Magnetofaba australis IT-1: one gene and its partner. Each later gene encodes a partner of the first gene's protein in a complex. Links are inferred from orthologs where the notes say so. Each region holds a gene or a part of one and is shown in the gene's direction. Other genes may lie near its edges.

Evidence for each region. Proteins that work in one complex are often made in the same cells at the same time.
Region 2: the proteins of dnaB (region 1) and dnaG are in contact, whole or in part, in a crystal structure (PDB 2R6A), measured with the Geobacillus stearothermophilus proteins. The link is inferred for Magnetofaba australis IT-1 from one-to-one orthologs. Residues at the interface, in WP_033016901.1 of Geobacillus stearothermophilus: Ser13, Glu15, Ala16, Gln18, Glu91, Leu92, Asp94, Ala95, Val96, Pro97, Thr98, Ala99, Ala100, Asn101, Tyr104, Tyr105, Ile108; in WP_049624496.1 of Geobacillus stearothermophilus: Lys456, Leu457, Leu458, Pro459, Ala460, Asn463, Ala464, Leu467, Leu535, Leu536, Ile537, Ala538, Gln544, Glu545, Asp548, Tyr549, His552.

The regions. Positions count from the first base shown.
Region 1 is NZ_LVJN01000020.1:116,928-121,962, forward strand. Bases 1,334-4,153 are described here. They hold dnaB (replicative DNA helicase), read left to right. Parts: upstream 1,334-1,947; coding sequence 1,948-3,360; downstream 3,361-4,153. Other genes in these bases: radC (RadC family protein), read right to left, coding at 1,334-1,853; MAIT1_RS12820 (LysR family transcriptional regulator), read right to left, coding at 3,693-4,153. Outside these bases: MAIT1_RS12805 (tetratricopeptide repeat protein), read left to right, coding at 1-1,104; more of radC, read right to left, coding at 1,122-1,333; more of MAIT1_RS12820, read right to left, coding at 4,154-4,568. UniProt on the Escherichia coli protein: The main replicative DNA helicase, it participates in initiation and elongation during chromosome replication. Travels ahead of the DNA replisome, separating dsDNA into templates for DNA synthesis.
Region 2 is NZ_LVJN01000015.1:432,302-435,185, forward strand. It holds dnaG (DNA primase), read left to right. Parts: upstream 1-429; coding sequence 430-2,340; downstream 2,341-2,884. Other genes in the region: MAIT1_RS04210 (GatB/YqeY domain-containing protein), read left to right, coding at 1-347; rpoD (RNA polymerase sigma factor RpoD), read left to right, coding at 2,469-2,884. UniProt on the Escherichia coli protein: RNA polymerase that catalyzes the synthesis of short RNA molecules used as primers for DNA polymerase during DNA replication.

The DNA.
Region 1 (5,035 bases):
GCGCTGTGGCTCTGGAGCGGCGCGGCGGCGCTGTTGGCGGCGGTGACTGTGGCCGCCTATCTGCTGCGCCGCCGCGCGCCGTGGGCGCTGATGGGGTGGTTGTGGTTTGTGGGGACGCTGCTCCCGGTGATCGGCCTCAATCAGGCGGGGGCGCAAGCCTATGCCGATCGCTTTGTCTATCTGCCGCACATCGGCCTGTTTGTGGCCATTGTGCTGAGTCTGCAAGCGCTGGCGGCGCGCTGGAGCTGGGGCCCGCGCGCGGCGGCGGCGGTTAGCGCAGCGGCGTTAACGCTGTGCGGCGGACTGGCGTGGGACCAGGCCAGCGCCTGGCGCGATAATGAGACCATCGTGCGCCGCTCCATCGCCGCCACGCCGGGCAACCCGTGGCTGCACTATCTGCTGGCGCAGGATCTGCGTTCACAAAAACGCTATGACGAGGCGGTCCCCGAGTTCGAGCGCGCCGTTGCGCTGTATGAACCGTTTGATGAGGCGCATCTGGCGTTTGGCCGCATGCTGATGAAAATGAAGCGCGAGGAGCAGGCGCGCGAGCACTTCGACAAAGCGATTCAGTACGCCGACGAACCGGCGCGCATGCGCGATAAGGTCGCGGGCGAGTTGGGTTGTGTGGGCCACACCGACGACGCCGTGGCGCTGCTGGAGCAGGCGCTCAAGGAGGATCCCACGCTCTCCATGGCGCGTTTGCGTCTGGGCATCACCCTGGCCATGTCCGGGCGTTATATGGAGGCGTTGCCGCATCTGCGCCAGGCGCATAAGGAGATGCCGGATTCCATCCTGCCGCCCTACCATCTGGGGCGCTTGATGAACCGGGTGAAGGCGCCGCGCGAGGCGCTGGGGCTGCTGACGCCGCTATTGGATCAAGCGCCAGAGGACGCCAATATCCAGACCGAGGTTGCGTTGGCGCTGGCGCGTCTGGGCGATCGCCAGAGTGCGCAGCGGCATGTGGATGCGGCGCTGAAAATCGATCCCGAACATGCGCTGGCGAATAAGTTGGACGCGCTGCTTAATGGCCGTCCCATCGAGCCGCTGATGTTGAGCAAGCCGGAGCTGCCGCCGCGCGACCTGCTGCAAGACGAAGCGGAATAGGCGTCCGGCGGCGGGGATTACAGTCGCCGCAGGCCGTCGGCGCGGGGCAGCATGCCGTTCTGGGCAAAGCTGTAGCTGCTCTCGCCGGCCACGATGACGTGGTCGAGCAGGCGCACCTCGATCCCCTCCAGCACCCGATGCAGCCGCGCGGTGAGGCTGATGTCATCCTTGGAGGGTTTGGCCGCGCCCGAGGGGTGGTTGTGGGAGAGGATGACGCTGGCGGCGCGGTGGCGCACCACCTCTTCGACCACCTGGCGCGGATGCACGGCGGTCTGTTTGACCGTGCCTTCGGAGATCAGGGCGGGAAACAGCAGCCGATTCTGCGTATCCAGACACAGCACGTAAAACACCTCTTCGGTGCGTCCGGCCATCATGGGAACGAGGATTTTGGCGGCGGCTTCAGGTTGATCCAGACGCGCTTTGTCATGGGTTGCCTTATCGTGCAGATAGCGCCGCGTGAGCGCCGGGATCAGGCTCAAAAACGCCGCCGCGCCCTGGCCCATCCCCTCCACGCTGGCCAGATCGCCGGGGTCGGCGTCCAGCACCGCGGCAAAGCTACCGAACCGTTTGAGCAGCGCATGGGCGATGACATTGGTATCGCGGCGCGGCAGGGCGGTGAACAGCGCCAGCTCCAGCGCTTGATGATCCTCAAAGCCGTCCAGACCCTCGAGCAGAAAGCGTTTGCGCAAGCGTTCGCGATGGCCATGATGGGGGTGCGACTTATCAGCTTTCTTATTGTCGTCAGCCATAGCGGGTCAAGCGGTTTGATGGTTCAATGAGACGTTTATCAGCCCGGATCTTTCGCGCCTCAACACTAGCGCATAACCAGTTCGTGAGAAACCCATGAGCGAAGCACCCGCCCAGCTGAACACTTTCGACGGCGCCGCCAACGACCCCGACGCGCCGCCGCGCCGTCCGGCGTGGTCGCGGGAGGCCGAGCAGTCGGTGCTGGGGGCGATCATGCTGGACAACGGCGTGATGGACCAGATCGCCGACCTGCTCACGCCGGATGACTTTTACATGGGGGCGCATAAGGTGATCTTCGCCTCCATGCTGGAGTCGTTCGAGCGCGGCGAAGTGGTGGATGTGGTGCTGCTCAAGGATCGTTTGGAGAAGAGCGGCGAGCTGGAGGGGGTGGGCGGTCCCGCCTATCTGGCGGAGATCCTCAACACCGTGCCCACCGCCGCCAACGCCAAATCCTATGCGCGTTTGGTGCACGACAAATCGATTCTGCGCGCGCTGTCGGCGGAGGCGGTGAGCATTGTTGAGCAGGTGCAGGCGGGCGACCGCCGCGTGGAGGATGTGCTCGACGAGGCCGAACAGCGCATCTTCCAGGTCTCCGAGGGCTCCAGCACCCGCCGCGCCAGTTATCATGGCGTCAAGGATGTGCTGCCGGCGGTGTTCGAGAAGGTCGAAGCGTTGATGGACGATTCGCGCTCGGTCACCGGCGTGTCCACCGGCTTCCTCGATCTGGATAAGAAGCTGGCCGGATTGCAGCCGTCGGACCTGCTGATTCTGGCCGGACGTCCGGCCATGGGCAAGACCGCGCTGGCCATGAACATCGCCGCCAACGCCGCGCTGGATCATGAGGAGCCGGTGGCGGTGTTCTCCCTGGAGATGTCCAAGGAACAGTTGGTGATGCGTCTGCTGGCCTCGGAGTCGCGCATCGACGCCCAGCGCCTGCGCACCGGCCACATGCAGGGGGATGACTACCAGAAGCTCACCGAGGCCGCCGACCGTCTGGCCAAGGCCCCCATCTACATCGACGATACGCCCGCAGTGAGCATCACGGCGATGCGCGCCAAGTGTCGGCGTCTCAAGCGCGAGCGCGGCATCAAGCTGATTGTGGTGGACTATCTGCAGCTCATGCGCGGCGCCACCAATGTGGATAACCGGGTGTTGGAGATTTCGCAGATCAGTCAGGGTTTGAAGGCCATCGCCAAAGAGCTGAATGTGCCGGTGATCTCCCTGTCGCAGCTGTCGCGGACGGTGGAGAGTCGCACCGACAAGCGCCCCATCCTCTCGGACCTGCGTGAATCAGGCTCCATCGAACAGGACGCCGACGTGGTGATGTTCGTGTTCCGCGAGGAGTACTACAAGCAGGACAACCCGGATCTGAAAGGGCGCGCCGAGTTGATTGTGGCCAAACAGCGGAATGGTCCCACCGGCACGGTGATGCTCACCTTCCTCAATGAACACACCCGCTTTGAGAACTTCGCCAGCGAAGCCATGGGCGGGGCGTGGTCGGGGCCGTAATCGCCAAAGTGGCGCGAGACAAAGTTGGATCTTGGTGGTTTTGACGATGGAGGATATCGAGGGCTGCGCCCTCGAGCTCCCAAGGTCAAACGCCAAACCGTGATTCGGGCCATCCATGGCCCTCACCCTACGGGCTCGCTGCGCGAGTCCGATTCGGCATTCCTGCCGAATCGTGGGTCCGCCCCACACCCTGCTGGGGGCGCGGCCCCCAGACCCCGCCGCCGACCAGTCGGCGGCCAATAGTCAGCGCAAGCTTCACCTGTGTCACGCAAACATCGGTCGTTCTGTGCAATTTTGGTTCTGCATGGCGATAGCAATGCAGCTTGGCGTATTCAATTTTCAGATTTCTCAACAATATTATCGGACGTCAGAAAATCCGACTGATGGAAACTCTCAACAATCCACTGACTCACCACCCGCCCGCGCGGCTCATCGCGCAGATGCGGCTGCGCCAGCAGCCACGCCTCACGCCGAATCGCTAACGCTTCCACCGTCATGTTCGGGTCAGTTTCCCATTTGCGCGCAAACGCCTGCGGCAGAATCGCGCTGGCGCGTCCGCCGCCCAGGGCGCGATCAATCACATTCAAATCGGCGGTTTGTAGTCGCGCGGGAGGGAGTTCCGACATCCCCTGTAACGCCTGCATCTCCGGCGTTTGCGCCAGCTCCGGCGGATAGGCGCACAGGTAGTCGCCCGGGCGCGGCGCGCGCTGAGGGCGAATCAGGCAGAAACCCGCCTCGCCCAGTTTGCGCATGGTGAAATTGCCCCGTTGCGGGCGTCCCAATCGGATGGCGAAATCGGTCTCCCAGCGCGCAAAATCGGCGTTGGCGTTGGCGCTCTCCAGGGTCAGGATCAGGCCGGGATGGGTGGTCAATAGCGCATCCAACGCGGGCGCCAGCACCTGTTCGGCGATGGTCGGCGTGGCCGACAGTCGCACGCGGCCTGTGATGGCCAGTCCATCCGCCTCCACGCTCTCCACCGCCTGGGCGCAGCGCGCCATGATCGCCGCCTGGGCCAGCATCTCCTGCCCGCGCGGCGTGGGACGCCGTTTGGCGTCTACGGCGTCGAACAGCGCATAGCCCAGCGCGCGCTCCAGCCGCTTGATGCGCCGCGCCACGGTGGTCTCATCCAGGCGCAAACGCTGGGCGGCGCGGGCGTACGAGCCCGCCTGCGCCACCGCCAGTGCGATTCGCAAATCATCCCAGTTCATAGAGTCGTCGCAAAACAGAAAGAGACGGTTGAAGCGAGAAGATATCGAGGGCTGCGCCCTCGAGCTCCCAAATTCACAAGCCAAACCGTGATTCGGGCCATCCATGGCCCTCACCCTTCGGGCTCGCTATCGCGAGTCCGATTCGGCAATCCTGCCGAATCGTGGGCGCCGCCCCACACCCCGCTTAAGGGTCATATAGTCGCTAGCATCCAAAAGTGAACATATGGGCGCTGGAAGATATCGAGGGCTGCGCCCTCGAGCTCCCAAGACCAACAGCCACACCGTGGGCTCCGCCCACACCCGCTGGGGGCGCGGCCCCCAGACCCCGCCGCCGACCAGTCGGCGGCCAAGAGTCAGTGCAAGCCGGGCCTACGTCACGCAAACATTGCGTGTTTGGATATGTGTCATTCTGAATTCAAGCGACTATAAACCCTTAAGAATCCCGCCGCCGACCAGTCGGCGGCCAA
Region 2 (2,884 bases), on another replicon or contig:
ATGAGGAGAAGTCCGGCGGCAAAGCGATGACGGAAGCCGACGCCATTCGCGTGGTGCGCGCGCAGATCAAGCAGCGTCGCGACTCCGCAGAGGCGTTCCGCAACGCCGGCCGCGAAGAGTCCGCCGACAAGGAGCTGGGCGAGATCGCGGTGCTGGAAGAGTATCTGCCGCCAGCCCTCTCCGAAGAGCAGATGAGCGCCATCGTCGACGCCGCCATCGCCGCCGCCGGGGCAGCCTCCATCAAGGAGATGGGCAAGGTGATGGGCCAGCTCAAAGGCTCGGTGCCGGAAGGGGCCGATATGGGCGCCCTGTCGGCGCTGGTGAAAAAGCGTCTGGCGGGCGCGTAAGACACTGTGTCCCCCTCTTCGGGGGCGGATGGCGCGCGCCTGGCGGGAGTTGTTGCGCACACTATCCGGTTAAGAGGGGCATATGGCGCGATTCGATGACAACTTCCTGTTGGCCCTGCGCGAGCGGGTGGACCTGGTGGCGGTCATCGAGCGCGTCACGCCGCTGAAAAAACGCGGCGCCAACTGGTTGGGACTCTGCCCGTTCCACCAGGAGAAATCCCCCTCATTCAATGTGCGGCCCGATAAGGGCTTCTATAAATGCTTCGGTTGCGGCGCCCACGGCGACGCCATCGACTTTGTCATGCAGGCGCGGGGATTGCCGTTCCCGGAGGCGGTGGAGGCGCTGGCCATGGAGGCGGGGATGCCCCTGCCGGAGCCGGACCAGCCCAACCCGCAGCGCGATCGCGAACGCCAGGAGCGCGACCGTCTGCTGCTGCTGCTGGCCGAGGCCAAAGGCTACTTTCGCCGCCAACTGCACGAACCGGCGGGGGAGCGCGCGCGGCGCTATCTGCACGGGCGCGGGCTGTCGGCGGACACCATAGCGCGGTTTGAGATCGGTTATGCGCCGCCGGGCTGGCGCAATCTGCTGGATCGTTTGGGCGGCGGAGAAGCGGCGGTTGTCGCGTTGGAGCAAGCAGGGCTGGTGGTGCGCAAGGAGGAGGGCAACGTCTACGACCGCTTCCGCGACCGCATCATCTTCCCCATCCACGACCAGCGCGGGCGCTGCGTAGGGTTTGGCGGGCGGTTGTTGGGCGACGGCAAGCCCAAGTACATCAACTCGCCGGAGACGCGGCTGTACAGCAAGAGCGAGATTCTGTACGGCATGAATATCGCCCAGGAGCAGTTGGCGCGCCATCCGCGCCTGCTGGTCACCGAAGGGTATATGGACGCCATCGCCATCGCCGAGCGCGGCGTGCTGCCGGTGACCGCCACCCTGGGCACGGCAGTGACTGAACAGCATATGCGGCTGATCTGGAGCCGCGCCAAGCAGGTGGTGTTCTGCTTCGATGGCGACAACGCCGGACGCAAGGCCGCCTGGCGCGCCCTGGAGCGGGTGATGGATGGCCTGCAGGCCGATCGTCATGCGCGCTTTCTGTTTCTGCCCGAGGGCGAGGATCCCGACTCGCTGGTGCGGCGCGAGGGCGAAGCGGCGTTTATGACGCGGCTGGATGACGCCGATACGCCGGTGGATCTGCTGGTGCGGGGGCTGGCCGAGGATCTGGATCTGGCGGCGCCGGAGGGGCGCGCGGCGCTCAGTCACCGGGCGCGGCCTCTGCTGGAGCAGGTGGCCGATCCGCTGCTGCGCGAATTGATGGCCGAGGAGTTGGGCGCGCGTCTGGGCGGTTTAACCGCCGGGCAGGTGCTGCGCGGCGAGCGCGCCCAGCGCAGCGGCGGCTGGCCAGATCGTTCAGGCGGCGGACGCGGGGCGTGGCGCGACCGACCCGCAGGCGGCGGGCGTGGGGAGTGGCGTGATCGGAATCAAAGCGGCGCGCCCATGGGGCAGCCCCCTCAATGGCGTCGACGCGACAGCGCGCAGGGCGCCGATGGCGGGCGCGATCACGATCAGGCGCTCATGGGGCTGCTGCTCAAACACCCCCGTTTGACGCTGGAGCATGAAGAGGATTTGGCCAAGCTGCGGTTGAAAAATCCTCAACTTCAGCAGCTTTTGACCGAACTGTTGGAGAGGGGCTTTCATCGCGATCCCGCCGATGAGGGGCCCTGGTCCTTCGACGGCATGGACGATGCGCTGCGCCAGTTGGCCAAGCGCATAACGCAAAACGAAGAGGCGGAGTTGGAGTCGCAAGCCTCGGAGTTGCGCGGTTGCCTGCTCACCATGATCGAGCGCGGCATCCAGCGGGAGTACGACCAGCTCATGGCTGGACTGGCCCACGCGGCCAACGACCAGGTCAACGCCATGATGAGTCGTATGAGCGTGCTCAAGCAGGAGATCACCAGCCTGCAACAGCGCCGTGGAGATGGACGCTACCTGTAGTGTAGGGCGGCGCGCCCAACCGGATTAATTGACGATTTGGCGTGACGGCGTTGCGATCTCTTCGCTTCGACGTCGCCAGGAAAGCTTGTTAGATGCTCATGACCGACAGCCAACGGAACGCCAGAAACATGTCCCAGGAAGAGACCAAGCTTGACCACATGAAACAGCTCATTGCGCGCGGCAAGGAGCGGGGATTTCTGACCTACGATGAGGTCAATGACGTGCTGCCGGAGGACATCAGCTCCGGCGATCAGATCGAAGACGTCATGGGCGTGCTCGACGGCATGGGCATCAATTTGGTGGAGTCCGATGACGACGATGAGACGCCGCGCAAGAGCGGCGGGCGCCCGCGTTCGAGCAGTTTGGGCGATCTGGAGGAGATCTCCAGCGACGATGATGAAAGCGAAGATGACAACTTCGAAGAGGGCGGCTCCGGGCGCAGCGAGTCGGGCATCGAAGATATCGACCTGGGCAAGACCGACGATCCGGTGCGCATGTACCTGCGGGAGATGGGCTCGGTGGAGCTGCTCACCCGCGAAGGCGA